One region of the Streptomyces sp. NBC_00076 genome, then DNA from elsewhere that is predicted to be linked to it. Evidence: riboswitches for the same ligand, from Rfam matches in the RefSeq annotation. Region 1 holds a riboswitch; each other region holds the start of a gene.
The links. A riboswitch is a leader RNA that binds a small molecule or an ion and turns the genes downstream of it on or off. The one in region 1 is predicted to bind cobalamin.
Positions count from the first base shown of each region.

Region 2: another riboswitch for cobalamin. It lies ahead of OHA64_RS11015 (cobalamin biosynthesis protein); the one in region 1 lies ahead of OHA64_RS07060 (ABC transporter substrate-binding protein).
Region 3: another riboswitch for cobalamin. It lies ahead of OHA64_RS04235 (CbtB-domain containing protein); the one in region 1 lies ahead of OHA64_RS07060 (ABC transporter substrate-binding protein).
Region 4: another riboswitch for cobalamin. It lies ahead of OHA64_RS15840 (CbtB-domain containing protein); the one in region 1 lies ahead of OHA64_RS07060 (ABC transporter substrate-binding protein).

Region 1 covers NZ_CP108242.1:1,535,093-1,542,163, reverse strand. Annotated here, with positions in the region: gene scpA (methylmalonyl-CoA mutase) at 1-2,062, opposite strand, end outside; gene OHA64_RS07065 (methylmalonyl-CoA mutase family protein) at 2,062-3,870, opposite strand; cobalamin riboswitch at 4,029-4,211, shown strand; gene OHA64_RS07060 (ABC transporter substrate-binding protein) at 4,249-5,280, shown strand; gene OHA64_RS07055 (FecCD family ABC transporter permease) at 5,304-6,305, shown strand; gene OHA64_RS07050 (ABC transporter ATP-binding protein) at 6,302-7,071, shown strand, end outside.
Region 2 covers NZ_CP108242.1:2,399,727-2,406,797, reverse strand. Annotated here, with positions in the region: gene OHA64_RS11020 (cobyric acid synthase) at 1-1,399, opposite strand, end outside; gene OHA64_RS11015 (cobalamin biosynthesis protein) at 1,396-2,361, opposite strand; cobalamin riboswitch at 2,462-2,594, opposite strand; gene OHA64_RS11010 (hypothetical protein) at 2,738-2,959, opposite strand; gene OHA64_RS11005 (anion permease) at 3,003-4,259, opposite strand; gene OHA64_RS11000 (lysozyme) at 4,423-5,169, opposite strand; gene OHA64_RS10995 (class II aldolase/adducin family protein) at 5,365-6,096, shown strand; gene OHA64_RS10990 (alpha/beta hydrolase) at 6,256-7,071, shown strand, end outside.
Region 3 covers NZ_CP108242.1:877,714-884,784, reverse strand. Annotated here, with positions in the region: gene OHA64_RS04240 (glycosyl hydrolase family 95 catalytic domain-containing protein) at 1-2,114, shown strand, start outside; cobalamin riboswitch at 2,246-2,390, shown strand; gene OHA64_RS04235 (CbtB-domain containing protein) at 2,427-2,648, shown strand; gene OHA64_RS04230 (CbtA family protein) at 2,670-3,425, shown strand; gene OHA64_RS04225 (histidine phosphatase family protein) at 3,455-4,045, opposite strand; gene OHA64_RS04220 (hypothetical protein) at 4,309-5,121, opposite strand; gene OHA64_RS04215 (RNA polymerase sigma factor) at 5,516-6,121, shown strand; gene OHA64_RS04210 (CU044_5270 family protein) at 6,118-7,071, shown strand, end outside.
Region 4 covers NZ_CP108242.1:3,468,097-3,475,167, reverse strand. Annotated here, with positions in the region: gene OHA64_RS15850 (copper resistance CopC/CopD family protein) at 1-1,871, shown strand, start outside; gene OHA64_RS15845 (CbtA family protein) at 1,943-2,689, opposite strand; gene OHA64_RS15840 (CbtB-domain containing protein) at 2,703-2,921, opposite strand; cobalamin riboswitch at 2,979-3,105, opposite strand; gene OHA64_RS15835 (histidine phosphatase family protein) at 3,117-3,743, shown strand; gene OHA64_RS15830 (DUF6174 domain-containing protein) at 3,740-4,207, opposite strand; gene OHA64_RS15825 (DUF1775 domain-containing protein) at 4,326-5,072, opposite strand; gene OHA64_RS15820 (hypothetical protein) at 5,027-5,818, opposite strand; gene OHA64_RS15815 (DUF3093 domain-containing protein) at 5,882-6,337, opposite strand; gene OHA64_RS15810 (carbonic anhydrase) at 6,380-6,946, opposite strand; gene OHA64_RS15805 (DsbA family protein) at 6,964-7,071, opposite strand, start outside.

The DNA of each region.
Region 1 (7,071 bases):
GCACGTCCTGCGGCGGGATGACACCCCCGACGACGATCATGATGTCCTCGCGGCCCTCCTCGGCGAGTTGCTCACGCAGCGCCGGTACGAGGGTCAGATGGCCCGCGGCCAGCGAGGAGACCCCGACGATGTGCACGTCCGCCTCTACGGCCTGGCGGGCCACCTCGGCCGGGGTCTGGAACAGCGGGCCGACGTCCACGTCGAAACCGAGGTCGGCGAAGGCGGTGGCGATCACCTTCTGGCCGCGGTCGTGACCGTCCTGGCCCATCTTGGCGACCAGGATGCGGGGCCGCCGCCCCTCGTTCTCGGCGAAGGTGTCCACCAAGGCCCTGGTGCGGTCCACGGACGGGGACTCGCCTGCTTCGTTTCGGTACACGCCGGAGATGGTACGGATCTGGCTCGCGTGCCGGCCGTACACCTTCTCCAGGGCGTCGGAGATCTCCCCCACGGTGGCCTTCGCGCGGGCCGCGCGCACCGCCAGCTCCAGCAGGTTGCCCTCGCCCCCGGCCGCCCGGGTCAGCGCGTCCAGCGAGTCCTGGCAGGCCCGTTCGTCGCGCTCCGCCCGCAGCCGCCGCAGCTTCTCGATCTGCTGGGTGCGGACGGAGGAGTTGTCGACCTTGAGGACGTCGATCTTCTCGTCGGTCTCGACGCGGTACTTGTTCACGCCGATCACCGGCTGACGGCCGGAGTCGATACGGGCCTGGGTGCGGGCCGCGGCCTCCTCGATGCGCAGCTTGGGGATGCCGGCGTCGATGGCCTTGGCCATGCCGCCCGCCGCCTCGACCTCCTCGATGTGCTGCCAGGCCCGGCGGGCGAGGTCGTACGTCAGCTTCTCCACGTAGGCGCTGCCGCCCCACGGGTCGATGACCCGGTTGGTGCCCGACTCCTGCTGGAGCAGCAGCTGCGTGTTGCGGGCGATGCGCGCCGAGAAGTCGGTGGGCAGCGCGAGCGCCTCGTCGAGGGCGTTGGTGTGCAGCGACTGAGTGTGGCCCTGGGTCGCGGCCATCGCCTCCACACACGTTCGCGTCACGTTGTTGAACACGTCCTGCGCGGTCAGCGACCAGCCCGAGGTCTGCGAATGGGTGCGCAGGGAAAGGGACTTGGCGTTCTGCGGGTCGAACTGCCGGACCAGTTTGGCCCAGAGCAGCCGGGCCGCCCGCAACTTGGCGATCTCCATGAAGAAGTTCATGCCGATCGCCCAGAAGAAGGAGAGCCGGGGCGCGAACGCGTCCACGTCCAGGCCGACCTCACGGCCCGCGCGGATGTACTCCACACCGTCCGCGAGCGTGTACGCCAGCTCCAGGTCGGCCGTCGCACCCGCCTCCTGGATGTGGTAGCCCGAGATGGAGATGGAGTTGTAGCGCGGCATCCGCTGCGAGGTGAACGCGAAGATGTCGGAGATGATCCGCATCGACGGCTTCGGCGGATAGATGTACGTGTTGCGGACCATGAACTCCTTGAGGATGTCGTTCTGGATGGTCCCGGCCAGCTTCTGAGGCGCTACGCCCTGTTCCTCCGCCGCCACGATGTACAGCGCCAGCACCGGCAGCACCGCGCCGTTCATCGTCATCGACACGGACATCCTGTCCAGCGGGATGCCGTCGAAGAGCTGCCGCATGTCGTAGATCGAGTCGATCGCCACGCCCGCCATGCCGACGTCGCCGGTCACCCGCGGGTGGTCGCTGTCGTAGCCGCGGTGGGTGGGCAGGTCGAAGGCGACCGACAGGCCCTTCTGGCCGGCCGCGAGGTTGCGGCGGTAGAAGGCGTTGGACTCCTCGGCGGTGGAGAAACCCGCGTACTGGCGGATCGTCCACGGCTGGTTGACGTACATCGTCGGATAGGGGCCGCGCAGGTACGGGGCGACGCCCGGGTAGGTGCCCAGGAAGTCAAGGCCCTCCAGGTCACGGCCCGTGTACAGCGGCTTGACCGCGATGCCTTCCGGGGTCTCCCAGAACGCCTCGTCCCCGCCGGTCGCCTTCTCGAGGGCCTTGCGCCACTCGTCGGCACTGCCGTCGGTGGTGGGCGTCCCCAGTTCGATCCCGGTGAAGTCGGGGATTCCCATCAGGACACTCCCATGCGGTCGAGGGTGGCGGAGAGCACGGCGACGGCGTCACAGCCCGCGAAGACATAGGCGTCGACACCGGTGTACTGCCCGGGGCGGCCGGCCAGGAACACATGGCGGGCACCTGCCGCCCTGAGGTCTTGGGCGGTGCTCTCGGCCTGCTCCTCGTACAGCGTGTCGCTGGAGCAGAGGCAGACCTCGGTGGCACCACTGTCCTCGAAGGTGCCCTCGGTGACGGGCTCGATGCCGCCGGCCTGGAAGAGGTTGGCGGCGAAGGTCGTGCGCGCGGTGTGCGCGGCCGCGGGGCCGATCGTGGCCAGATAGACGCGCGGCCTGGTTCCGGTGGCGTCGAGACGGGCGTCGGAGCGGGCCCGCAGCGCTTCGTACGCCTCGTCGCGCCGCACCCGCGGAAGCCCGCCGGACGGCGGCTCGGGCGCCGCTTCACGCTCCACGGGAGGTTCGGCGAGGTTCGGGAACTCGCTGACACCGGTGATGGGTTCGCGCCGCTTGGCGAGCTTCGCGCTGCGCGCCTCCCAGGTGTCCGCGAGGTCCTGGCCGAGACGGCCCGAGCGCAGGGCGGCGGCCTGACCGCCGACGCCCTCGATCCGTTGGAAGAACTCCCAGCCCGCCTGGGCGAGTTCGTCCGTCAGCCCCTCCACGTACCAGGACCCGCCCGCCGGGTCGATCACCCGCGACAGATGGGACTCCTCGACCAGGATCGTCGAGGTGTTGCGGGCGATGCGGCGCGCGAACGCGTCCGGCAGGCCCAGGGCGTGATCGAAGGGGAGCACGGTGACGGAGTCGGCGCCGCCGACCCCGGCGGCGAGCGTCGCGATGGTCGTGCGCAGCATGTTCACCCACGGGTCGCGGCGCGTCATCATCACCGGCGACGTCACGGCGTGCTGCACCTGCGCCCCGGCACCCGGCGCCCCGCACACCTCGGCGACCCGCGCCCACAGCCGGCGGGCCGCGCGCAGCTTGGCTACGGTGAGGAACTGGTCGGCGGTGGCCGCGTAACGGAACTCCAGCTGCGCACAGGCCTGTTCGACGGAGAGACCCGCCTCGGTCAGCCCACGGAGGTAGGCGACGCCGGTCGCCAGGGAGGCGCCCAGTTCCTGCGCGGCCGAGCCGCCGGCCTCGTGGTACGGCAGGGCGTCCACGGTCAGCGCACGCAGCCCCGGGTACTCGTCCGCGCACAGCCGCGCGAGAGAGGCGACCGGCGCGAAGTCCAACGCGTCGCCCGTACGGGCCTCGTGGGCCAGCGGGTCGGCGCCCAGGTTGCCGCGCGCCGCGTGCCTGGCGACGCCCCGCTCCTCGTACAGACCCAGCAACTCCCGTGCGGCGGAGTCGAGATCGCTGCCCGCGTCCAGGACCACCGGCGCGAGGTCGAGAAGGACGCCGTCGAGGACCCGGCCGAGGGAGCCGAGCGGGAGGCCGCCCGCCCCGACGACCAGCCACAGCGAGGTGACGCCGTTCTCCAGATCCCCGAGCACCACGTCGCCGCTGGCCACGGCGTGCCGTTGTCTGACGTCCCAGCCGCCGGTGATGCTTCCCTCGGCCCGGCCGCCCCTCACGAACGGTGGGAAACCGGGAAGGCCGGGCTCGGGCGTCACATGGTTCGCGGTGTACAGGGGGCGGGTGCGCAACCCGTCCTCCAACGCGGTGGACAGGGCGTCTTCCGCTGCCTCCCCCGAGACTTCCTTACCCGACTTCTGCAGGACGCCCGCCACCAGGCGTTGCCACTGCTCGTGCGTCGCGTCAGGGAACTCGGCGGCCAGCGAGAGCCCGTCGTCAGGCAGGACCGTCATGCTCGGATGCTAGGCCAGACCGACAAAGGAGCGGCAGAGGACACCGCTGTGACCTTGCACTCCCTGCCGCTGTGACCTGCATTGCCCTGCCGACCTCGGTCGCTGTGTGGCGGCCGACGGCCCCACCGTCCGCCGCCCGTCGGGTCTGTGTGATGACGTGATAATTTGCCCAGGCCAGTCAAGGGAATCCGGTGCGAATCCGGAACTGACGCGCAGCGGTGAGGGTGACGGGCGGGGCAACACGAGCCACTGGACGACGGTCACACGTGACCAGGGTCCGGGAAGGCGCTCCGACCGGGTGATCCCGAGTCCGAAGACCTGCTGGCGACCCGTACGAACGGGCCCCGCGACCGGGCCCTCGACGCCAGAGGATGTTGTGTGCCCGTCACCCGTGCAGTTCGCCGCTCCACCCTGCTCCTCTCCGGGGCGCTCCTCCTGACGGCCTGCGGCGGCTCGTCCACCGGGTCCTCCGACCCGGCCGCCACCTCGAAAGACCTCACCCTGGACAACTGCGGGCAGCAGACCCGGATCCCGTCACCGCCGAAGCGAGCCGTGTCCCTGAACCAGGGCACGACCGAGATCATGCTCTCCCTCGGCCTCGCCGACCGGATGGCGGGCACCGCCACCTGGACCGATCCGGTCATGAAGGGACTCGCCAAGGCCAACGCCCGCGTGCCCCGGCTCTCCGACAACCAGCCCGCCTTCGAGAAGGTTCTGGACACCGAACCCGACTTCGTCGCCGCCTCCTTCGCCTCCACCCTGCGAGAGGGCGGCGTGGCCCCCCGCGAGAAGTTCGAGGAGCTGGGCGTGCCGACGTACCTCTCTCCCGCCGACTGCGAGGGCAAGGACAACAGCGGGGACGGCGACGGAGCCCGTACCAAGCCGCTGACCATGGAGTCGGTCTACGGCGAGATACGAGACCTGGCGAAGATCTTCGGCGTCGAGACGCGGGGCGAGAAGCTCGTCGCGGCGCTGAAGGCCCGGGTCGCGAAGGCCACCTCCGGGATCGACGCCTCCCGCACCTCGGTCCTGTACTGGTTCGCGAACCAGGAGTCCCCCTACATGGCGGGCTGCTGCGGAGCCCCCGGCATCATCACCGACGCACTCGGCGCGAAGAACGTCTTCGACGACACGAAGCAGGAATGGCCGCAGATCAACTGGGAGACCGTCGCGGACCGCGACCCCGACGTCCTGGTGATCGGTGATCTCACCCGCGAGTCGCAGACCGCCGAGACCGCCGCGAAGAAGATCGCCTTCCTGGAGTCCAATCCGGCGACCAGAAACATGGACGCGGTGAGGAACAAGAGGTACGTCCTGCTCAGCGGCCAGGCCATGAACCCCACGATCCGCACCGTCGAAGGCGTCGAGAAGGTGGCCGCGGCCCTGCGCGCCGACGGGCTCGCCGGGTGACGACCTCGTCCGTCACGGCCACGGTGCTGCGGACGGTGGCCGGCCTCGTGACCCTGGCCGGGTCCCTCGCCGTGGCCATCACCATCGGCCCCGCGGACATCGGCGTCGGCGACGTGTGGTCGGCGGTGGCCGCCCATCTCGGCGGCGGGCCCTCGCAGTTGAGCCCGATCCGGGACGGCATCGTGTGGAACCTGCGACTGCCCCGCACCCTGCTCGCCGCCGTCTGCGGCGCCGGGCTCGCGGTGTGCGGAGCGGTCATGCAGTCCCTGCTGCGCAACCCGCTCGCCGACCCCTTCGTCCTCGGCGTCTCCTCCGGGGCCTCCACGGGCGCGGTCGTGGTGGTCGTCCTCGGCGCGGGCGGCGGCGCGCTGTCCGTCTCCGGCGGCGCCTTCGTCGGAGCCGTCTGCTCCTTCGCCCTGGTGCTGCTGCTCAGCCACACCCTCGGCGCCACGACGGACCGGGTCGTGCTGGCCGGAGTCGCCGCCATGCAACTGTTCTCCGCGCTCACCTCCTTCGTCGTGCTGACGGCCGCCGACGCCCAGACCACCCAGGGCGTCCTGTTCTGGCTCCTCGGCTCGCTCGGCGGCGCCGGCTGGAACGACGTGTGGCTGTGCCTGACCGCGCTGGCGATCGCCCTCGTCGTGTGCCTCGGCTCCGCGCGGACGCTGGACGCCTTCGCCTTCGGACAGGACGCGGCGGCCTCGCTCGGGGTCTCCGTCGCCCGGACCCGGCTGGTGCTGCTGTGCGTCACGGCCCTGTTGACCGCCGCTCTGGTCAGCTCGGCCGGCGCCATCGGTTTCGTCGGTCTCGTCCTGCCGCACGCCGCCCGCGCCCTCACCGGCCCCGGGCACACTCGGCTGCTGCCGGTGACCGCGCTCGCCGGAGCGGTGTTCCTGGTGTGGGTCGACACCCTGGCCCGTACGGTCCTCGACCCGCAGGAGATACCGGTCGGCGTCGTCACCTCCCTGATCGGCGTACCGGCCTTCGTCCTCGTCCTCTACCGCACCCGGAGGGGACCCCGATGACCCTCAGTGCCGACCGCGTCTCCCGCACCGCCGCCGGACAGCTGATCCTGGACGGGGTCAGCTTCACCCCGGCCCCCGGATCCGTCACGGGTCTGCTCGGCCCCAACGGCTCCGGCAAGTCCACCCTCCTGCGCCTGCTCGCCGGCGTTCTCACCCCCGCCTCCGGCGTCGTCACCCTCGACGGCCGACCGCTGCGCGAGTTCAGCCGCCGAGCGGTCGCCCGTCGACTGGCGGTCGTCGAACAACAGGCGGACACCCAGACCGAGTTGACCGTTCTGGACGTCGTACGCCTCGGCCGCGTTCCGCACCGTCGCGCCTGGACCCCCAGCACCCCGGCCGACGAGCAGGCCGTACGTGCCGCTCTGGACCGCACCGGCCTCACCGAGCGGGCCGACCGCCTCTGGCACACCCTGTCCGGCGGCGAACGCCAGCGTGTCCAGATCGCCCGCGCCCTCGCCCAGGAACCACGCGAACTCCTTCTCGACGAACCCACCAACCACCTCGACATCCAGCATCAGCTCGACCTGCTGACCCTCGTCACGGAACTCCCCGTCACCACCGTCATCGCCCTGCACGACCTGAACCTGGCGGCGATGTACTGCGACGTGCTCGTGGTGCTGAACGAGGGCCGGGTGGTGGCGGCGGGCAGTCCGGCGGAGGTGGTGACCGAGGAACTCATCGCCGAGGTGTACGGCGTGCGCGCCGCCGTCACCCCCGACGCCCCGGGCGACCGGCCACACGTACGGTTCCTCGGCACGCTCCGGCG
Region 2 (7,071 bases), 860 kb from region 1:
CGGCGAACGAGGTGTCGGCGGCCGGCACGAAACGGCGGCCCGCGGCGGCCGCCACCTCGCGCAGGAAGGCCCGTCTGAAGCCGTCCGACTCCAGCGAGCCGTGCCAGTGGGTGCCCCAGGTCTGGCCGACCCGGCAGCCGTCCAGGCTGTGCCCCTGGCCGTCGGTGAGGAACGTGTCCCCGCCCGTGACATCGGCGATGCCGTGATGGATCTCGTACCCCTCGACCCGCTCGCCGAGGGCCTCCCCGACGGGCCGGGTGAGGGTCTTCTCGCGGGCGAACCGCACCCGGACGGGCAGGATCCCGAGCCCGTCCACATGCCCGCGACGGCTCTCGACGTCGTCCTCGATGTGCTCGCCGAGGACCTGGAAGCCACCGCAGATGCCGAGGACGGGCCGTTGCTCGGCGGCCCTGCGCCTGATGGCCTCGGCCAGCCCCCGCTCGTGGAGCCACTCCAGGGCACGGACCGTGCCCCGGGTACCCGGAATCACCACGAGATCGGCGTCGGCCAGCTCCTCGGGCCGGTCCACGAACCGCACGACGACGCCGGGTTCGGCGGCCAGCGCGTCCACGTCCGTGAAGTTGGACATGAGGGGGACCGCGCAGACGGCGACGCGCAGGACGTCCTCGCCGACGGGCGGGGAGAGGTTCGACTCCCGTACGGTCCCGCGCAGCGAGACACGCAGCCCGTCCTCCTCGTCGATGCCGAGGCCGTGCCGGAAGGGCAGGACGCCGTAGGTGTGCCGCCCGGTCAGCCCGTGCAGCATGTCGAGCCCGGGCTCCAACAGGCTGACGTCCCCCCGGAACTTGTTGACGAGGAACCCGGCGACGAGTTCCTGGTCCTCGGGCGAGAGCAGCGCGACGGTCCCGAAGAAGGAGGCGAAGACGCCCCCACGGTCGATGTCACCGACCACGAGCACGGGAAGCCGCGCATTGCGGGCGATGCCCATGTTCACGATGTCGGTCCGCCGCAGGTTGATCTCGGCGGGAGAGCCGGCCCCTTCACAGATCACCGCGTCATACGTGCCCCGCAACTGAGCGAGACAGTCGAGGACGGTCCCGAGAAGCTGTTGCTGCCGCCCACCGTGATAGCCGCGAGCACTCAGCTCCCCGACCGGCTTCCCCAGCAGGACGACCTGACTGCTCTGTTCACCGCCCGGCTTCAGCAGCACGGGGTTCATCGCCGCGGTCGGCTCCACCCGGCAGGCCTGAGCCTGCATGGCCTGCGCCCGCCCGATCTCCGCGCCCTCCCGCGTCACGAACGAGTTGAGGGACATGTTCTGCGCCTTGAAGGGCGCGACCTTGACGCCCTGCCGCACCAGCCACCGGCAGATCCCCGCGGTGACGACGCTCTTGCCGGCGTCGGAGGTGGTGCCGGCGACCAGAAGACCACCGTTCATGGCGTACGCCCCTTCGCTCGTTCCCCGGTCACGAGTCGTGCGGCGAGTCGTGCGGCGACGCTGACGACGAGCGCGAGCCGGCCGACGCGCCCCGAGAGGCGTACCGCCCGTTCGACGTCGTGCGACGTGACGGCCCGCCCTTCCCCGTTCAGCACGGGCCGGTGCTCCACCCGGCCCCCGTACGACAACGTCCCGCCCAGCCGCACCCCGAGGGCGCCCGCGAACGACGCCTCCACGGGCCCCGCGTTGGGACTGGGATGCTGTGCCGCGTCGGCCCGCCAGGCGCGCACGGCACCTCGCGGATCGGGTCCCGCGAGCGCCGCGAGGACGGCGGTCAGCCGCGCCCCCGGCCAGCCCGCGACATCGTCGAGCCGCGCGGACGCCCATCCGTAGCGCCGGTACCTGGGCGACTTGTGACCGACCATCGCGTCGAGGGTGTTGACGGCCCGGAACCCGAGAAGCCCGGGGACCCCGCCGACCGCTCCCCACACCAGCGCCCCCACCACGGCGTCGGAGGTGTTCTCGGCGACCGACTCCACGACCGCGCGCGCGATCCCGTCGGCGTCGAGCGCCTGCGGATCCCGCCCGCACAGATGCGGCAGCCGCGCCCGCGCCGCGGCGACATCCCCCGCCTCCAGCGCACGCCCGATGCTCCGGGCCTCCCGCGCGAGCGACGTCCCGCCGACGACCGCCCAGGTGGCGGCGCCGGTCAGCGCGACGGAAGCGGCGGGTGAGGTACGTACGGCACGAACGGCCGCGGACCCGAGCGCGACGGCGCCACCGGCGCACACGACGGCATGCAGAGAGCCCCAGCCCCGGTGGTCCCGCCACAACACCCGTTCCACGGCACCCGCGGCCCGCCCGAACAGGGCGACCGGATGCCCACGGCGAGGATCACCGAGGAGCAGGTCACCGAGGAGGCCGGCGGCGGCGCCGTACGCGAAGACGCGATCGGCACGCATGGGCTCAGCCGACCGCTGTCACAGACAGGGCGCAGCTACGGGATCTCGAACGGCAGCCGAGCATGGCGATATGTCCTCACTCAGGGTGTCCACGCCCTGGTTCGACGAGACCGGCGGCGAGAGTTCCTGGCTCCCGGGGCTTTCTACCCCGGTGACAGTGGCGGGACCGCGCCGGACTCGCACCGGCTTCCTCTTCTGCCGCCGTACATGGCCCCGGCAGTCCACCACGCACTTGGAAGGGCCGTCAACTTGCCGTTGACCTGCGAAGGGAGAGTGTGCTGAGACCCACACGCGCGCGGTCACAGCCGTCACAAAAGACATGGGGTGCGGGACGGCGAACCGTCCCGCACCCCATGTGTCGTCCGGGTGTCGCAGGTCAGGCGACGATCAGTGAGATCCCGTAGGCCACCGCGGCCGCGCACGCCGCGAAGCACGCGTACGCGCCGGTGACCGCGAGGGCGGCGGAGTCGCCCTGGGCCGTGGCCCGTTCGCGGCGCGACAGGCCCATGATGCCGAGGGTGAACAGGGCCACGAGGGCCACGGTGACCACGAGGCTGACGCCGAAGACGGAGCCGAGGGCCGCCCAGTCGATCTTCATACTGCTTCTTCCTTCGTGCCGGTGGGTGCCTGGGTGACCGGGCTCAGACGGTGGTCGTGGCCGGCGGTGTCGCGGCGTCGGTGGCCGCGGCGGTCGGGGCCGGGATCGTGGCCGTGAGCTCCTCGGTGACGGTGCCCGCCGGGGGCGGGGTCACGGCGGCGATCGCTGCGGTCACCACACCGGCCGGCTCACCGGTCCCGCTGGGCTCGTTGACGTTGCTCGCGTCGACGACCTCGCGACGGGAGACCTTCCAGATGGCCGCGCTGGAAGCGATCAGGAAGACGGCGACGAGGGCCGTGCCGTAGTCCCCGAGCCCGGTCACGTACTCGGCGAGCGCGCCGACCAGGGCCGCGGCGGGCAGGGTCAGACCCCACGCCACGAACATCCGGGTCGCCGTCGACCAGCGGACGACGCCGCCCTTGCGGCCGAGGCCCGCGCCCATCACCGAACCGGAGACCGAGTGCGTGGTGGAGAGGGAGAAGCCGAGGTGGGAGGAGGCCAGGATGACCGTGGCCGCGCTGGTCTGGGCGGCGAAGCCCTGCTGCGGCTGAAGGTCGGTCAGGCCCTTGCCCATGGTGCGGATGATTCGCCAGCCGCCGAGGTAGGTGCCGAGCGCGATGGCCAGGCCCGCCGACAGGATGACCCAGGTGGGCGGGTCGGAGTCGGGGGCGACGGCACCGCCGGCGACCAGGGCCAGGGTGATGATGCCCATCGTCTTCTGCGCGTCGTTGGTGCCGTGGGCCAGGGAGACCAGGCCGGCGGAGGCGATCTGCCCGGCGCGGTAGCCCTTCTCGGCGGCCTTGCCGTCGGCCTTCCGGCCGAGGGAGTACGACAGGCGGGTGGCCAGCATCGCCGCGAGCCCCGCGACGATCGGGGCCGCGATCGCCGGGATCAGGACCTTGGTGACGAGCACGTCACCGTGGACGGCGCCCGTGCCCGCCGAGGCGATGGTGGCGCCGATCAGACCGCCCATGAGGGCGTGCGAGGAACTGGAGGGAAGACCCACCAGCCAGGTCAGCAGGTTCCAGAGGATCGCGCCGACCAGGGCGGCGAAGATGACCTCGGGACGTATTCCGCTCTCGTCGACGAGACCCTTGGAGATCGTGTTGGCGACCTCCACGGAGAGGAAGGCACCCACAAGGTTCAGCACGGCGGACATGGCCACCGCGACCTTGGGCTTCAGTGCGCCGGTCGAGATGGTCGTGGCCATCGCGTTGGCGGTGTCGTGGAAACCGTTCGTGAAATCGAACGCGAGTGCGGTTACGACCACAATCGCGAGGATCAGCGAGAAGTTTTCCATTTACCCAGGCAATCGTTCGAAGTCATTGGCCGGACGAACGTAAGTAACCTGAATGAACGGAAGATGAACTGAAGCAGGCCACACGGTGTCCGGGAGCGATGGTTATCGCACCGCCGGGTCCGGCCGAGTCCCACCGGACCCGTGCGGCCCAAGTGCCCCTTGGTTACGCGCCCCTGGCGAACTTTCTGAGCTCGTTCAGGGATCCGTTGAAGAGGTTCTGGTCCCCCGGCAGGCCGCCCCTGTTGGCGTATTGCCAGAGCGTCCAGAACGACCATCCCGTCGGCAGAGCTCCCGCGTCCGCGGAGTCGTAGCGGGCCACCCACAGGGCGTGGTTCGCGGCGAAGGCGCGGCTGCCGCCGGTGCAGGTGTTCCACCAGTGGGCGGTGGTGTAGATCACCGGACGGCGGCCCGTGAGCCGCTTCACCTCGCCGCTGAACGACTTGATCCAGCTGACCATCCCGGCCTTGCTCAGCCCGTAGCACTTGTGTCGCTTGTCGTACGGGTTGTACTCGATGTCGAGCGCGGGCGGCAGCGTCCAGCCGTCGGCGCTCCAGGTGCCGCCGTTGCGCACGAAGTACGCCGCCTGTGTCCTGCCCGACGACCTGTCCGGCAGTGCGAAATGGTACGCCCCGCGGATGATGCCGACGTCGCGGGCCCCGTTGTACTGCCGGTCGAAGGACGGGTTGCGATAGGTGTGGGACTCGGTCGCCTTGACGTACACGAACCTGGCGCCGTTCGTCCTTGCCTTCTGCCAGTCGACGTTCCTCTGGTGGGAAGAGACGTCGTGTCCCTTCGGTGGGTCCGCCGCCGAGGCCGGCGTCCCGGCGAGAGCGACGCCCCCTACGGCGAGCGCCGCCACGGACGCCACCAGGGCGCTCCGGCGGCGGAACGGTGTGCGATCACGGGCCATGTGTCCCCCGGGAATGGCGACGTACACGACAAATCACCCAGAGGCTACTGGAAGATCACCGAATACTCGGTGATCTCCGGCCAAGCGATCAAAGAGTCTTTATGTGGCGGTACGTGACCTTTCGGAAGGGTGGATTCCGGCCTAAAGTGCCCCCGCCCCACGGCGAGTTGACGCCGGGCCTGGCAGGATCGGCACATGGTCGAGGAGCAGCGGGACCCGCGGGGCGTACGAGGCGCGAGTGAGGGCGCACAGGATGTGCGGGAGCCGCGGGGGAGGAGTGTGCGCCCCGAGGAGGCGCATGCCTGGGAGGCGCTCGTCGCCACCGCCCGCCGGACGGTTTCCGACGGACTGGTCGTCGGCACCTCCGGCAACGTCTCCGTGCGCGTCGAGGACACCGTGCTGGTCACGCCGTCGGGCGTGCCCTACGACCGGCTCACGCCGACGGACGTCACCGGCGTCGACCTCGACGGCCGCCAGGTGCTCGGCACGCTCGTCCCCACCAGTGAGCTGCCCATGCATCTCGCGGTCTACCGCACCACCGACGCCCGGGCCGTGGTCCACACCCACGCCGTGCACGCCACGGCCGTCTCGACGCTCGTCTCCGAGCTCCCGGCGGTCCACTACATGACCGTCGCGCTCGGCGGGACCGTCCGGGTTGCCCCGTATGCGACGTACGGCACCGACGAGTTGGCCGAGAACATGCTCCACGCCCTCGTCGACCGCTCCGGCTGCCTCCTCCAGAACCACGGCACCCTCACCCACGGCGCCACCCTCGACCAGGCCTACGACCGCACGGCCCAGCTGGAGTGGATGTGCCGCCTGTGGCTGACGGCCTCCTCGGTCCCGGGGATGTCGCCGACGCTGCTGACCGAGGCACAGGTGACGGAGGCGGGGGAGCGGCTGCGGGGGTACGGACAGCGGGGTTGAGGCTGCGGGGGTGAGGCCGCAGGCCCGAGGCTTCGGGCGGCGTGTGGCCCGCGGGGTTGAGGCCACGGGTGGCATGGTCGCCTGGACGCCCGGCAAGAGCGGTCACTCCGAGCCGTCCTCCCGCTGGCCGGTGACGGGGTGGGCCTGGACACTGGACGGGTGCGCACTGTCAAAGCGACGGCCGCTGCCGTCACCGCAGTTCTCGCCGCCGGCGCGGCGAGCGTCGTCGTCGGCCGACTCGCCGGCGACGCCGCACTCAAGGCGCCGCCCGGCCTCCCCCTGCCCACGGATCCCCGGCTCACCGTGCACGCCACGGCTGCGGGCCGGATCACCGTCACCCGCGACCTGGCCGCCCTGCGCCCGGGAACGTACGGTCTCGTCGGAGACGGATCGCACGCGGTCGTCGGTCCCGTCCTCGGCACGGAGACCCGCTCCGCGGACACCGTCGTACGACGCCTGGAGCGCGTCACTCACGGCACGGTGAAGCCCGGCGACAAGGTCTGGCTCACCCCGAGCCTCCACGTCGGCGACCCGGCCACCGCGCTCGGCCTGGACCACACCGACATGGACGTCCCCGGCGAACTCGGCACCCTGCCCGCCTGGTTCGTGCCCGGGATCCGGGACACCTGGGTGATCGCCGTGCACGGTCTGGGCACCACCCGCGAACACCCCATGAACATCATGGAGTTCCTGCACCACCACCGCTTCCCGGTGCTGGCCCTCGCCTACCGCGGTGACCCGGGCGCCCCCCGCCGACCGGACGGGCTGAACCACTTCGGCGAGACCGAGTGGCACGACCTGGACGCGGCCATCCGGCACGCCGTGGCCCACGGCGCCCGCCGGGTCGTCCTGCACGGCTGGTCCACCGGCGCCACCATGGCGCTGCGCGCCGCCGCGCGCTCGGAACTGAGCGAACGCATCGCGGGCCTCGTGCTGGACTCCCCGGTGCTCAGTTGGCAGACGACGCTGCGCGCC
Region 3 (7,071 bases), 660 kb from region 1:
GCTTCCTCGGTTCGGGGATCTACGCCGAACCGGGCACCGAAGCCGACACCTTCCAGGCCGTCCGTTTCAACGTGCAGCACTCCGAAGTCCAGGATCACCGCCCGCAGTTCGGGTCGCTCTTCGGCCTCGCACGACTGCCGATCGGCTACCTGACACTGGAGCCGGTAGGCACGATCACCGGCCTCGACTGGCGACTCGGACTGCACGACGCCGAACTGACCGGCACGCTCACCACGGGCCGAGGCACGCTCACGATCCGCGCCCTGGTGCACAACTCCCGCTCCGTGCTGGCCATCGAGGTGACGCCGAGCGAGGGGGAGCGCGACTTCACGTGGGAGTTCCACCCGGCGCAGGCGATCAGCCCGCGCGCCGCGTTCAAGCCGATACCTCAGGGGTACGAGGCCAACCCGCCCGCCCAGACGGGGCTGTACGACGGCATCTCCGCCGCCGTGCAGCCGCTGCTCGCCGGCGGGCAGCACGTCACCGCGTGGCGGGAGCGCACGCGGGGGCGTGCTCGGACGTTGTACGTGCATGTCGCGCACTCGTATCCGAAGCCGACGGCGCTCGGGCGCGCGCTGGCCGCGGTGCGGGACGCCTCGAAACTCTCGTACGACGCACTGGCGGTGGCGCATCGCGCCTGGTGGCACGCCTACTACCGGAAGAGTTTCCTCTCGCTGCCCGATGCCCGCATGCAGCGCTTCTACTGGATCCAGCTGTACAAGACGGCGTCCGCGGCACGGCGCGACGCGCCCGCGATGGCCACGAGCGGGCCCTGGCTGGAGCCCACGCCATGGCCGGCGACCTGGTGGAACCTGAACGTGCAATTGGAGTACTGGCTGATCCACGGCTCCAACCACCTCGAACTCGACGCCGTGACGAGGGCGTTGAGTGAGTTCCGGGACAACCTCAGGGCGGAGATGGCGCCCGCGTACCGCGCCGACTCACTGGGCATCCCGCGGACCACCGACGCCTCGCTGGTCAACGGTGGCGCGACGGACCCCGCACTGGGCTACGGCGTCGGCATCCCCGGCCAGGACCCGCCGACTCCCGAGGTCGGCAACCTCACCTGGGCCCTGCACAACGTCTGGCTCAGTTATCGCCACACGATGGACGAGTCGATCCTCCGCGACGTCCTCTTCCCTCTCCTCCGCAAGGCGATCAACTACTACCTGCACTTCCTGGAGCCGGGCGCCGACGGCAAACTGCACCTGCCGGCCACCTTCTCGCCCGAGTACGGGGGCAACTCACGGGACTGCAACTTCGACCTGATGCTGCTGACGTGGGGCTGCCGCACCCTCCTCGATTCCGCCGAACTCCTCGGTATCGACGATGAGTTGGCGCCGCGCTGGCGAGACGTCCTGACCCGGCGGGTCGCGTATCCGACCGACGACAACGGCTTCATGATCGGCGCGGACATCCCCTTCGCGAAGTCGCACCGTCACTACTCACACCTCCTGGCGGTGTACCCGCTGTACGAACTCACCGGCCGTACGCCCGACGAAAAGGCCCTGATCGAGAAGTCGCTGGCGCACTGGGTGGGCTTCGAAGGCGCCCTCCAGGGCTATACGTTCACGGGCGCGGCCTCGATGTCGGCCATGCTGGGAAAGGGCGAGGACGCGCTCAGCTACCTCGGACAGCTGATGACCCGCTTCATCCAGCCCAACACCATGTACAAGGAGTCGGGCCCGGTCATCGAGACCCCCCTCTCGGCCGCCCAGTCCCTCCACGACATGGTCTGCCAGTCCTGGGGCGACACCATCCGCGTCTTCCCCGCGCTGCCCGCCGCCTGGGCGGATCTGGCGGTGCACAACTTCCGTACCCAGGGGGCGTTCCTGCTCAGTGCCGTACGCAAGGACGGGGTGACCCGCTGGGTCCGGCTGGTCAGCGAGGCGGGCGCCCCCTGTGTCGTACGGCATGGCGTCCCCGGCCCGATCGAGGTACGGAACGGGGGCGGGAGGCCGCTGCGCTACGAGTCCTTGGGTGATGGGACGATCCAAGTCGCTCTGCGCAAGGGCGAGTCCGCCCTGATCACCGCCAAGGGCGACCGTCCCGACCTGCGGATCACCCCCGTCGAGCCGAACGAGGAGGCGCCGCGCTGGGGACTGCCCGCATGACCGGCGCGCGACCGCACGTGGCAGCGCCGCGTGCTCCTGTCTCGTTCGCGTGTGACCGGTGAGCGGACGGTGATCCGGGTCACCTGGCGGGGGAGAACGCGATCACGCCAGGTGGGGCGGTATTGGCGGTGGACCCGACACACGGTACCGTCGCTCTGATATCGACGACGGCACACGGAAGCCGGTGAGAACCCGGCACGGTCGCGCCACTGTGGACGGTGTCCCCCGAGGGGGCGCACCGCGAGTCAGACCCGTGGCCGTCGTCATGTGCACCACCGAGATGGGACGCGAACTCCCAGAGGAGGCCCTGCCATGGCTCAGCATGTCGCCCAGCCGACAACCACCACGCCCGTCGTTCCCGCCAAGCTCCCGCTGAAGGCCATCGCCCCCTGGGCGGTCTTCTTCGGCATCCTGATGCTGGTCCTGCTCTACTTCGTCGGCGCCGAACAGGGGGCGACCTCAGTCGTCTCCGGCGGGGACGTCCACGAGTGGGTTCACGACGCCCGCCACCTCCTCGGCTTCCCCTGCCACTGATCTAGGGACGCCGCACACCCCATGAACTCCGCGACAGTAAGAAACCTGCTCGTTCGGGGCATGCTCGCCGGCCTCGGCGCCGGCGTGCTCGCCCTGATCGTCGCCTACTTCCTCGGTGAACCGAATGTCGACAGCGCCATCGGTTTCGAGGAGTCCCATGCCCCCGCCCACGAGCACGAGGTCGAACTCGTCTCCCATTCCCTGCAGTCCACCGCGGGCCTCGCCACCGGCGTGCTCATCTACGGGGTGGCGTTCGGCGGCATAGCCGCTCTCGCCTTCTGCTTCGCGCTCGGCCGCGTGGGCCGCTTCACCCCGCGGGCCACGGCGCTATTGCTGTCGGGGGCCGCGCTGCTCGCCGTGTACGTCGTTCCGTTCCTGAAGTACCCGGCCAACCCGCCCGCGGTGGGGGACCACGACACCATCGGCAAGCGCACCACGCTGTACTTCCTGATGATGGTGCTCGGGGTGCTCCTCGCGGTCGCCGCGGTGATCGCGGGCAAGCGGCTCGCGCCGAAGCTCGGCACCTGGTACGCCACCGTCGTCGCCGTCCTCGGCTTCGCCGTCGTGATCGGGCTGGCGTACGCGTTCCTGCCCGCCATCAACGAGGTGCCGAGCGACTTCCCGGCCGCCTTGCTGTGGCGGTTCCGTCTGTCGGCCCTCGCCATGCAGATCACGCTGTGGGGAGGTTTCGGCCTAGTCTTCGGTGAACTGGCGCAGCGGCTGTTGCACCCGAAGCCGGCCACGGTGTCCGCGGGGACGACCGTAGCCGCTCCGTAATGACGCGGGGCCCGTTGGGCCGGCTTCGCTCAGTGGTCCGCCACTGCCTCGGCCGAGTCCAACGGGTGCCCGAGCCGCAGGTTCCAGCGGCCAACGCGTCCACTGATGGTGGTGGCCGTCAGCGGTGGCACGTCGAGACGCCAGAAGGCCGCTGAGGGCGCTCCCAGCACGTGGACCACCGCGGCCCGCACGACCTCCGGCTCGACGACGGCGAGCGTACGGCCGCCCGCGTCCTGGGAGGCCGCGAGCCAGCGTGTCACCCGCTCGCACATGTCCTCCACGGACTCCCCGCCGTGTGGCGCGGACGCGGGGTCGGTGAGCCAGCGGGTCACCGCCTCCGGCTCACCGGCGCCGACCTCGGCCAGAGTCAGGCCCCGCCAGCGTCCCACCTCCAGTGCCGCCAACTCCGCTGCCTGCGCGCCGTCGAGACCGAGTGCGGCAGCCGTCTCCTGACAACGCACAGTGGGAGAGACCACGACACGCACGGCGGCCGGCAGGGACGCCGCCGCGGCACGGGCCCGCGCCGCCCCGTCGGCGTCGATCGAGCCCCCGTCGTCGAAGCGGGCCTGGCGCAGGGACGAACTCATCGCGGGTGAGATGAAGGTGACGCGAGCGGTCACGTGGTGGCTCCTCCTGACGCGGTCAAGGTGTGCGGGTCTCCACCCGGTACGGCACATGCGTGTGCCGGTCGGCAGAGATGGTCGGCCGTCCACCGACCGGGCCCGACGCGTGCAGCCCTTGACGGGTGTGCACTGCTCGCCGTGCGCCCCCAACTCGCCGACCGCGCGGTCGAGCTCTGCGGGCGCGGCGGCGATGTCGTTGAGCGCGACGGAGACGCGTAGGCCTACGCCGCGGTCAGGTGCCACACTGTGCGGCGCTTCGGTTATGCGTCGGCCTTTGCGGGCTGCTCCTCGGCCTGCTTCGGTGCGGCCTGCTTGGGTGCGGCCTGCTTCGGTGCGGTCTGCTTCGGCGCGTCGGGAGCGGTGTAGAAGACGGATGCTCCCTGCTTCGAGCGCTGCGCCTGGCTCTTGGCGACCAGCCCTTCGAGTGTCGTGCGCACCACGGTGGTCTTGACGCCGCGCTCGGGGTGGGACTTGTCGAGGGCAGTCGTGATCTCCGCTGCCGAACGCGGTTCCTTCTGCTCGGTGAGGTGGCGGCGGACCAGGTCGACAAGCGTCGGCTGGGCCGACTTCGCGGCTTCGGGCTTCCCCGCGGGCTTCTCGGCAGCGGACTTGCCGGCAGCCGTCTTCCCGGCAGTCGCCTTGCCGGCGACCGCCTTGGCGGCAACCGACTTCCCCGCCGGCGCCTTGGCGGCAGCCGGCTTCTCGGCAGTGGACTTGCCGGCAGTGGACTTGGCTGCGGTCTTGCCGGCTGCGGCCCGGCCGGGCTGAGGGGCGGTCTTCTTCGTTCCCGCTCGCTTGCCTGTGCCGGACCCGGTGGCCGTCTTCTTGCGGGGAGCGGGTACCGCGACACTGTCCGAAGGGACCGCGGGCTGCGCGGATGCCGGTGCTGTGCCGATCGCCTGCTGGATGTTGGTCAGCACCGAGTGGTCACGCTGGAGGGCCGCCAACTGCTCCTGCAGCGTGGCGATTTCCCCACCGATGCGTTCTTGCTCCTTGGTGTTGCGTTCGAGGTCGGTGGCTACCTGGGTGGTGTACTGCGATGTCAGTTCGGTCACTGAGGTGTTCTGCGACATGAGTGCACAACCTTTCCTCGGCTCGAGGCCGGAGTCGAAGGGACTGCCGCACGAGTGTGTCTCGGACGATGGCTACGGGGCGGCAGTCACATACAAGGCGCAGTGCCCTGTCGTAGCGATAGTACGGACAACAAGAGCGGGTTGTTCTCTTCGCGCAGATCCCCGCACTGACATCAGTGTTCTGTGGGTGATGGTGGGACCCGTGCACGCGAGTCGTCCAACTGCCCGGCGGACCGTGCCGGAAGCCATGTCTCCGGTGCCGGCGGCCGGTGTGCGAGGATCCCTCGGCAGGTGGCGACGGAGACCGTAGCGGTGACATCAGTGCGTGACTCAGGCCACAGGAACTCCTTCCGTGTCGCGGAGAGAAGTGGTCGTGAGGGATTCAGAAAACGATGTGCGCCGCCGAGTGCGCGAGGGGGACCGTGAGGCGTTCGCCCAGCTGTACGAGGAGTTCGCCCGAGCCGTGTACAACCACGGGCTGCGCTTGACCGGCGACTGGTCGACGGCCGAAGAGATCATGTCCGACACGTTCCTGACCGCGTGGCGGACCCGCGAACGTGTGCTGGAGGACGGCGGCTCCCTGTTGCCCTGGCTGCTGGGCATCGCCACACACAAGGCTGACAACGCCCGCCGGGGAGTGCGCAGACGGCAACTGTTCCTGGCACGTCAGCCGCAGCCACGCGTGGAAGAGGATTTCGCGCCCCGAACAGTCGGGCGCATCGACGACGCACGGTACCTGCGCGCCGTCCAGGCCTCCCTGGGCCGACTCAGACGCCAGGAGCGGGAGGTTCTCGCCTTGTGTGTCTGGTCCGGCCTGGACTACCAGCAGACGGCCGAAGCCCTGGGCATCGCCGTGGGAACCGTGCGTTCCCGTCTGTCGCGTGCCCGCAAGAAGCTCGCCCGACTCGCGGCAGAAGAGCGGGAACCACCCACGGCCCGCGGAGAGATGACAAGTGCGGCCGCGATCGCGGCCCTGCCCGTACGGGAGGAGCTCACATGAACGACAAGGCCACGGGGGCTTCCCCTGAGCGCCACGGCGACCGTGACGAGATCGCCCGCCTGCTGCCGGCCCCTGCCGACTGGGACCTTCCGCGCGAGCAGCACCTTCGGCACAAGGACCTTCTGATGCATCACATGGACCACGACCAGGTCACCCGTACCCGGCCCGCTCGTCGGCTGCTGCGCCCCGCGGTGCTGGCGCCGGCGACCGCCCTGGCCCTGGCCTGCGCCGTGACCGCGGGAATCACACTGACCGGCAGTGACCGGGGGCCCGCCGGCACCGCGTCGCACCGTGCGGCCACCGACATGCAGCCCGCCGCCGCGCTCCTGGACCGGATCTCCGACGCCACGGAGACGCGCACCGACCCCACGGTGCGCGACGACCAGTTCGTGTACACCCGGGAGAAGCTCCAAGGAGCCGACCTGACCAGCGGGAAGGCTGTCCTCGACCCGTTGGTGGAACGTGAGGTGTGGGCCGCACAGGACCCGAGGCCCCTGCGGAAGCTCGGCCTGATGCGCGAGGACGGTGAGACCCTCCCCATCAACGCCGAACTCGGTGACACCAACGGCACACCGGCCGGCATCAACAGGCCCACCTACCACTGGCTCAGCTCACTGCCCGCCGACCCCGACAAGCTGCTGACCTATCTGTACGCCAAGACCCCGCATCCCGAGGGCCGGGAACGCGACCAGGCGGTGTTCGAGCAGATCGGATCCCTGGTCGGCGGGGTGATGCCGCCCCGTACCGCCGCCGCCCTCTACCGGGCCGCGGCGAAGATCCCCGGTGTCACCCCGGCCCCTCAGGCCCGCGACGCGATCGGCCGCAAGGGCCTCGGCATCGCCCGCGACGACACACGCTACGGCCTGCGCACCGAGTGGGTCTTCGACAAGAAGGACTTCTCCTTCCTCGGCTCCCGCACCTATCTGACCAAGGACGCCTCATACGCGAAG
Region 4 (7,071 bases), 1.9 Mb from region 1:
CCCACGCCACCATGAGCAGGTCGGACCCGGCGGACTCCACGGTCCTCAAGACGGCCCCGAAGCGGATCACGCTCACCTTCTCCGAAACCGTCCGCCTCTCCGACGGCTCGCTGCGCGTACTGTCCCCGAAGAACCTGCGGGTCGACCGCGGGCCGGTCAAGCACGCACCGGGCAAACCGAACACCGCGCAGTTGGCCCTGGTTGGCAAGATGCCCCAAGGTACCTACACGGTGGGCTGGCGGGCCGTCTCCGCAGACAGCCACCCGATCTCCGGCGCGTTCACCTTCTCCATCGGACAGCCCTCCGCCACCACGGCCGTGGTGGCCACCGAAGCCACGGACGACACCGCTGCCGCCCGCCTGTACGAGATCGGCCGCTACGTCGCCTACGGCGGCCTGGCCCTGCTGATCGGCGTCGCCCTGTTCGTCCTGACGTGCTGGCCCGCTGCTGCTGGACTGCGCCCACTGCGCAAGCTCTTGCTGACCGGCTGGGCGACACTTGCCGCCTCGACCCTCTTCCTGTTGCTCCTACGCGGCCCGTACGAGAGCGGCAGGAGCCTCACCTCGGTGTTCGACCTGTCGCTCATGGGCCAGACCATCACGGGCAGAAGCGGCATGGCTCTCGGAGTACGGCTGGTACTGCTCGTCGCGGTGGGCATTGTCCTGACACGGTTCGGTACCCGGCTCGCCCGCCTGACCGCCCGGCCCCTGCCCGCTGCTGATGTCGAGCCCGCGGCCGATGAGGTTGTTGAGCAACGGCCCCTGGGGACCGGCGTGCAGGCTGTGGGCGCGCTGTTCGCCGTCGGTCTGGCTCTCACCTGGGCTGCTGCCGAGCACGCCTCCGCCGGTATCCAGGTCCCGCTGGCGATCCCCGTCTCCGTACTGCACCTGTTGGCCATGGCGGTATGGCTGGGGGGTCTGGTCGCGTTGGCGGTCGCGCTGTACCGAGTACCAACTGGCACGGCGGTCCCGGTGTCGGTGGTCGCACGTTTCTCCCGCCTGGCCTTCGCCGCGGTCGTCGTCCTGGTCGCGACCGGCCTCTACCAGTCCTGGCGCCAGGTCGGCTCCCTGGATGCGGTGACCACCACCGAGTACGGCAGGCTCCTCGCCCTCAAGGCCGGAGCCGTGGTCGTGGTGCTGATGGTGGCGTCCTTCTCCCGCCAGTGGACCGCGCAACTCGTCCCCGAGCCGCCGGTAGAAACCCTGCCGCAAGCCTCACCCGCACCCGCGCGGGTGGCACAGGCCGTCGCCGTCGGGGCGTCCTCGACGAGCGTGAGCACAGCGGACGGCGAGGACAGCGTGGTTCGACCGCTGGCTCCGCCCGACGCGGCCGGGGGCGCTGATTCGCCTGCCGATTCCCTGTCTGGCCCCGACGGATACCGGCGCAGTCTGCGCCGTTCGGTCGCCGCTGAAGCCGTCCTCGGTGTCGTGGTCCTGGCGATCACCACACTTCTGACCGGGACCCAGCCCAGCCGCGCCGCCGTGGAAACCGCTGCTGCGGCTACCGAAGCGCAGGCGCCCACGGCGCGGATGGTGATGGTGCCCTTCGACACCGGGATTCCGAACGGGAGCGGCAAGGTGCAGATCACCTTCGCACCCGGGCGCGTCGGCGACAACACGGTGGAAGCCGTGGTGTACGGAGCGGACGGGGGCCTCATAGCTATTCCCGAACTCCGTCTCACCCTCACACATCGGGCCCAGCAGCTCGGTCCGCTGGATGCGAAACTCGTCGACCGGAAAGGCTATTTTGCCGCCGACCGGCTGCGGATTCCGTTGTCCGGTGTGTGGACCATGAACGTCACCGTGCGCCTCACCGACGTCGACCAGGTCACTGTCGCCAAAGACGTGACCATCCGCCCGACACCGGCCTGACCGGCCGACAGGCACAGCAACGGCGGGGCTACCGGGCGCGCCCCCGGTAGCCCCGCCGCATGTCTTCCTGTTCAGACGGCCAGTGAGGAGACCTTCCCGCGGACCGGCTTTGGCTCGAGGACGCGTTCGGCCAGGAAACCGAACAGCAACCCGAACCCGGCCCACAGCACGGCATGGATGCCGATCGACGCCAGGCGGAACTCCCACAGGTCGGTCGCCGGGAAGCTCTTGGGCGTGTTGTCCCCGTGCGGCAGGACGGCCATCGCGACCGCCATCACCGCGACGAAGGCGACGCCCGCGGCGATGGAGGCGTTCCAGTTGCCCCACGCCGGGGCGAGTCTGCGGCCCAGCAGGGTCGCCGCGATGCCCAGCAGCACACTGAGGGCGATCATTCCCACGAACAGGATGGTGCGCTTGCCGATGGTGTCCGGGTTGCCGACGGCGGGCGGGTTCGCCGGGTACTTCAGGATCGGGACCAGGTAGACGAGCAGGAACCCGGCGAGCGCGGTGAACGCCGCCGTCGCCCGTGCCCCGAACCGGCCGATGCGGCCCAGCGCGAAGCAGAACGCGAGCGCCGCGATACCCCCGATGGCGATGCCGAAGACGAGCACGCCCGTGGCAAGTCCGGCGGTCGACTGCAGGGTGCGGCTGACGAGTTCCTCGCCGCCGTGTTCATGGGAGTTGGCCTCTTCGAACGCGATGGCCGCGTCGACGGGGCCTTCTCCGACCAGGAAGGCGAAGACGAAGGCGAGCACGCCGGCGGCGAGGCCGGCGAGCATGCCGCGTACCAGCAAGGTGCGTACGGTGACGGAGTTCATGGTGAGGGCTCCGTCAGTGGCAGGGGAAGCCGAGGAGGTGGCGGGCGTCGTGCACCCACTCGTGCACGCCCTCACCGGAGACCACGGCGGTGGCGCCCTGCTCGGCGCCGACGAAGTACAGCAGGACCAGCATCAGGACGCCGAAGAAGACGGCCCAGGGGGCGATCGCCCGCAGCGGCAGCGGCGTGAGGGTCTGGGTGGTGGGGGTGGGGGCGGCAGTGGACTGCGCCATGGCGAGACCTCCTCGGGAACTACGCGTCCCGCATCGTGTGGAGCACTCGACGACAGCGTTGGGTCTGACTCACCACCCTCGCCTGGCTGGCGGGGTGGCACACAGTGGCGCGACCGTGCCGGGCTTGCACCGGCTTCCGTGGCGCTGTCGTCCTTGTCGCCCCAGATGGTAGGGGCAACAGGGACTTCGGCCAACATGGCGTATGCCACCTACGATGAACCGACCTCGGGGAAAGGGCCCTTCATGACCGTCCGGCTCACGCTGCTGTGCGCCGCAGCCCCTACGGAGCGCGACGTGCGTTTCGGTGGGGACACGGCGTTGGACGAGCGGGCTATGGGGCAGGCGCGCAGAGTCGCCGGATCGCTTTCCGCGGCCACCGTCCGGCTGACGGCGCCTTCGCAGCGGTGCCGGCAGACAGCCCAGGCCCTGGGATGGGACGCCGTCGCCATGGAGCCGGCCCTGCGGGACATGGACATGGGCAGCTGGCAGGGCCGGACTCTGGACGAGGTCGCGGCCAGTGACGGTGCCGGGCTCGCCGTATGGATGTCGGATCCGCAAGCGGCCCCGCACGGTGGCGAGTCCGTGGCGCAGGTGTGCCACCGGATCGCCGCCTGGCTGGAAGAGCTGCCCGCCGATCCAGGCCGGGTAGTGGCTGTGGTCGAACAGGCCGTGGCGCGCGCAGCACTGCTGCACGCGATGGGCGCGCCTCAGCAGTCGTTCTGGCGCGTCGACGTTCCGCCAGTGTCCGCCTTCCAAATCATCGGCCGGTCCGGCCGCTGGAACCTGCGGATCGGTGCTGTGGGGAGCGTTGAGTCGCGCTAGCCGGGGGTCGGTTCGTAGGAGCTGATCGTGTACAGGGCTTCGTCGTCGATGGAGTTCTTGTCCCAGTCCAGGGAGATCCGCAGGGGGTGGCCATCGGCGGCGTAGTCCGCCTCAGCCGTGTCAGCGTCCTCGCTGCGGGCCCGATTCAGTGTCTTCAACAGCTCGCCGATGGTGGGTACGTCGCCTGGCAGATCCTGCGCCTGCCTCCGGCTGTCCTCGTCCAGCCCGACCACCTCCGCCGCCTTCCCGTTGCGCACCTTCACCCGGAACGTCCCCGCCAGGACCTGGGTGCTCGACGTCAACGTGTACGAGTACGAGGCCGGTTCCTCCCAAGTACTCATCGGCTCGTTGGGTTCGGTCGATTCGGCGGATTTCGACGAGCCGCAGGCTGCGGTCGCGCATACGAAGGCGCCGAGCAGCGCGGCCCTGGCCACGCATCGGGCACGGGAACGTCCAGCGGTCATGGTGACTCCTCGGGTCCGGTTACCGCTGTGACGCCGGACGACCCAGGAACGTTCACGGTGGTGCCTGTCGGTGCCTTGGGACGACGGCAGTGCCGCCCCAAGGCACCCACGGCGAACGTCAGCTCTCGCTGGAGGAGGCAGCTCGGCGCTTGACCAGCCACCAGGCCCCGCCGCCGAGCACGAGCAGGGCTACGACCATCACTGCGACCAGGGCGCCGGAGGACCTGCCGTCGTCCTCGTCGGCCGCCGTGTCACTGGCAGCAGGCGAGGCGTCCGACTCGCTTGCGGCGGTGGAAGGCGTGGAGGCGGCCGCACTGGGCGTCGCGCTCACCGTCGCAGTCGGGCTGGGGCTGACCGGCTTGGCGCCCGGGGCCGCGGCCTTCAGCTTCAGCACGGGAGCGGGCTGCTCGGGCTCCTTGCCGCCGGTGGGCAGCTCGATCCAGCGGGAGACCTCCCCGTCGCTGTAGGTCTCGACGGTCTTGAACGCGAGTTCCTTCGCGTCCGGCAGCTGCCGGACCTTGATCTTGTGCTCGCCGTCGACGCCTGCCTTCAGCGCCGGGCCGGCGACGGTGTAGCCGTCCTTGGTGGCCGTCAGCTTCCAGCCCTTGGGGCCCTCGTCAAGGGTGACGTCGGCGGGGGCGATGCCCTCGGGCAGGACGACGCGCAGCTCGGTGAAGCCCGCAGAGTCGGACTCGGCCTCGGAGACGAAGCTCAGGGTGACGTTCTCCGCCAGGGCCTGAGGCTTGTCGGCCTCGACCTCCGCGTGTGCGGCGGCCGGTGCGGCCAGGGCGAGCGTGGCCGTCAGCGCGACGGCACCGGCTAGGACGAAACGACGGCCGGCACACGCCAGCGGACGGGAGGAAATGGACACAGGGAAGCTCCTTGCAGACACGGGAGAATCCGGCCCCGCAGACACCAGGACCGGTGAAGGACTGGAGGGTGCTCCCGTCGCGGTGGGCCCCTGCGCACCACCACGTGCTCCAGTACTTCCTCCCAGGCCTGCGCCGCCACCGCGAAGAACGCACCCGTCCGCAGCCTGGGCAGCAGGGGCATCACCCGGTCCGGATCGGCGATCGCTCGCGGCAGCACCTGGGCCAGGGCCGCCGCAGCCGCTCTGGCCAGCGTGCGCAGCGTGCCGAGCGCCGCCGTCATCCGCACGTCCGCCCGGTGCAGCAGCCAGGCCACCACCACAGCGGCGGCCGTGTGAACCGTCGTCATCGCCGCTCCGGCGTGATGCCAGGAGTGTCCGTCACCAGTGGCAGCGGAGAGATGACCGGCGTGCATCGTGTGCTGAGGCATCACCATCGAGGTGTCGCCGTCCGCGTAGGACAGCGCGAGATGCAGCACCCCCTGCATCGCCAGCGTGGAAACGACCGTCGCGATAGGTGCGTAGCGGCGCCGCGCGAGCGGCCAGACCACCGAGAACTGCGCCACGATCAAAACAGCCACCAACCGCCAGGACACCGTGCCTTCGGCGACCGCGTGGTGCCCGAAGGTCGCGAGTACGGTGCCGAGCACGGCGAACACACCGGCTCGCGCGCACGCTCCCGCGTGGCTGGCCCGGCCTGCTCCGGCACGTTCCTTGTGCCCGGTCACGTGATCAGGTGGCACGGTCGCCCATCATCCCCTACCGGCCGGGGACCGTACGCATGCTGTCGCACCCTGTTCGAGTTCTTACGATCGCGTGGCGAGCGCCTCGGCCAGCAACTCGGGTGTGCGGGTGGCGAGGTAGAGATAGGGGGTGGGGTCGTCGGGGTCGAGGACCTCGACGCGCACGGCGCCGGGGAGGAAACTGCGCAGCACCATGAAGGCCCGCAGATCGGCCTTGTGCGTCCGCCAGGCGCGCGCTTCGTCCCCGTGGAGGGCCTCCGGCTGTCCAAGCGCCGTCAGTGGGATGCGGGCGTCGGCCACGAACAGCGTGTCGGCGGTGACCCGGATCCGTGTCGATCCCTGCCCGCTGACGTACATCCCGGCCAGACAGGTGCCGATGCTCAGCGCGATGAGCGCGGCAATGCCCCCGTAGGGAAGGAAGACCAGGGCGAGGGAGATACCGAAGAGCGCGGCGATGAGCCACCAGGTTTTTGGGGCGGTCAGGCGTTCGTCGTAGACGAGCCGGCTGGTGGAGGTCACGGGCGTTCACCTTGTCGTAGACGTCGGGTCGGGTGGGGCTGTTCACAGGGGCAGGAAGGCGCTGGCGCGCGGGTGGTACTGGAGGGTTGCGCCGGTGTCGATCTCGTGGAACCAGGCGTGCAGGTGCAGTGACCGGTCGGCCAGCCGGGCTGTGACGCTCGGATAGCTGCTGAGGGCGTCGAGTTGAGCGAGCACGTGCCAGTGCCCGGCGGCGGTGAGGTCTCCGGCCAGCGGGGCCGGATCGTCGTCGGACTCCGTGATGCCGGAGGCCGTCAGGCTGTCGTGCATGGCCGCGGTGACGACGTCGCAGTGCGAGTGGCCGCAGACGATGATGTCCGAAACCTTCAGCTCGTTGACCGCGTACTCGACCGTCCTGGACTCGCCGGTCGGCGCCTGCGCGTCGTAGGGCGGTATCACCCCTCCGTACGTGCGCAGTTCGAAGAGGTCTCCGGGCCGGGCGGCGGTGAGCAGGGCGGGCACGATGCGGGCGTCGGAGCAGGAGATGAACATCGCCCGTGGCCGGTGGTGCTGGGTGAGGCCGGCCAGGTGCAGCGTGTGGGCTGCCGCACGGGCGCGGAAGACACGCACCTGGTCGATCAGGTACTGCATGGTGCCTCCGCACTCGGTCAGTCGGACAGCCGGGCATCGATGAGCGCCTTGAACGCCTCGTACGATGCGGGGTTGGTGATCCGTTCTCCGTCGAGGAAGAACGTCGGGGTGCCCTGGACGCCCAG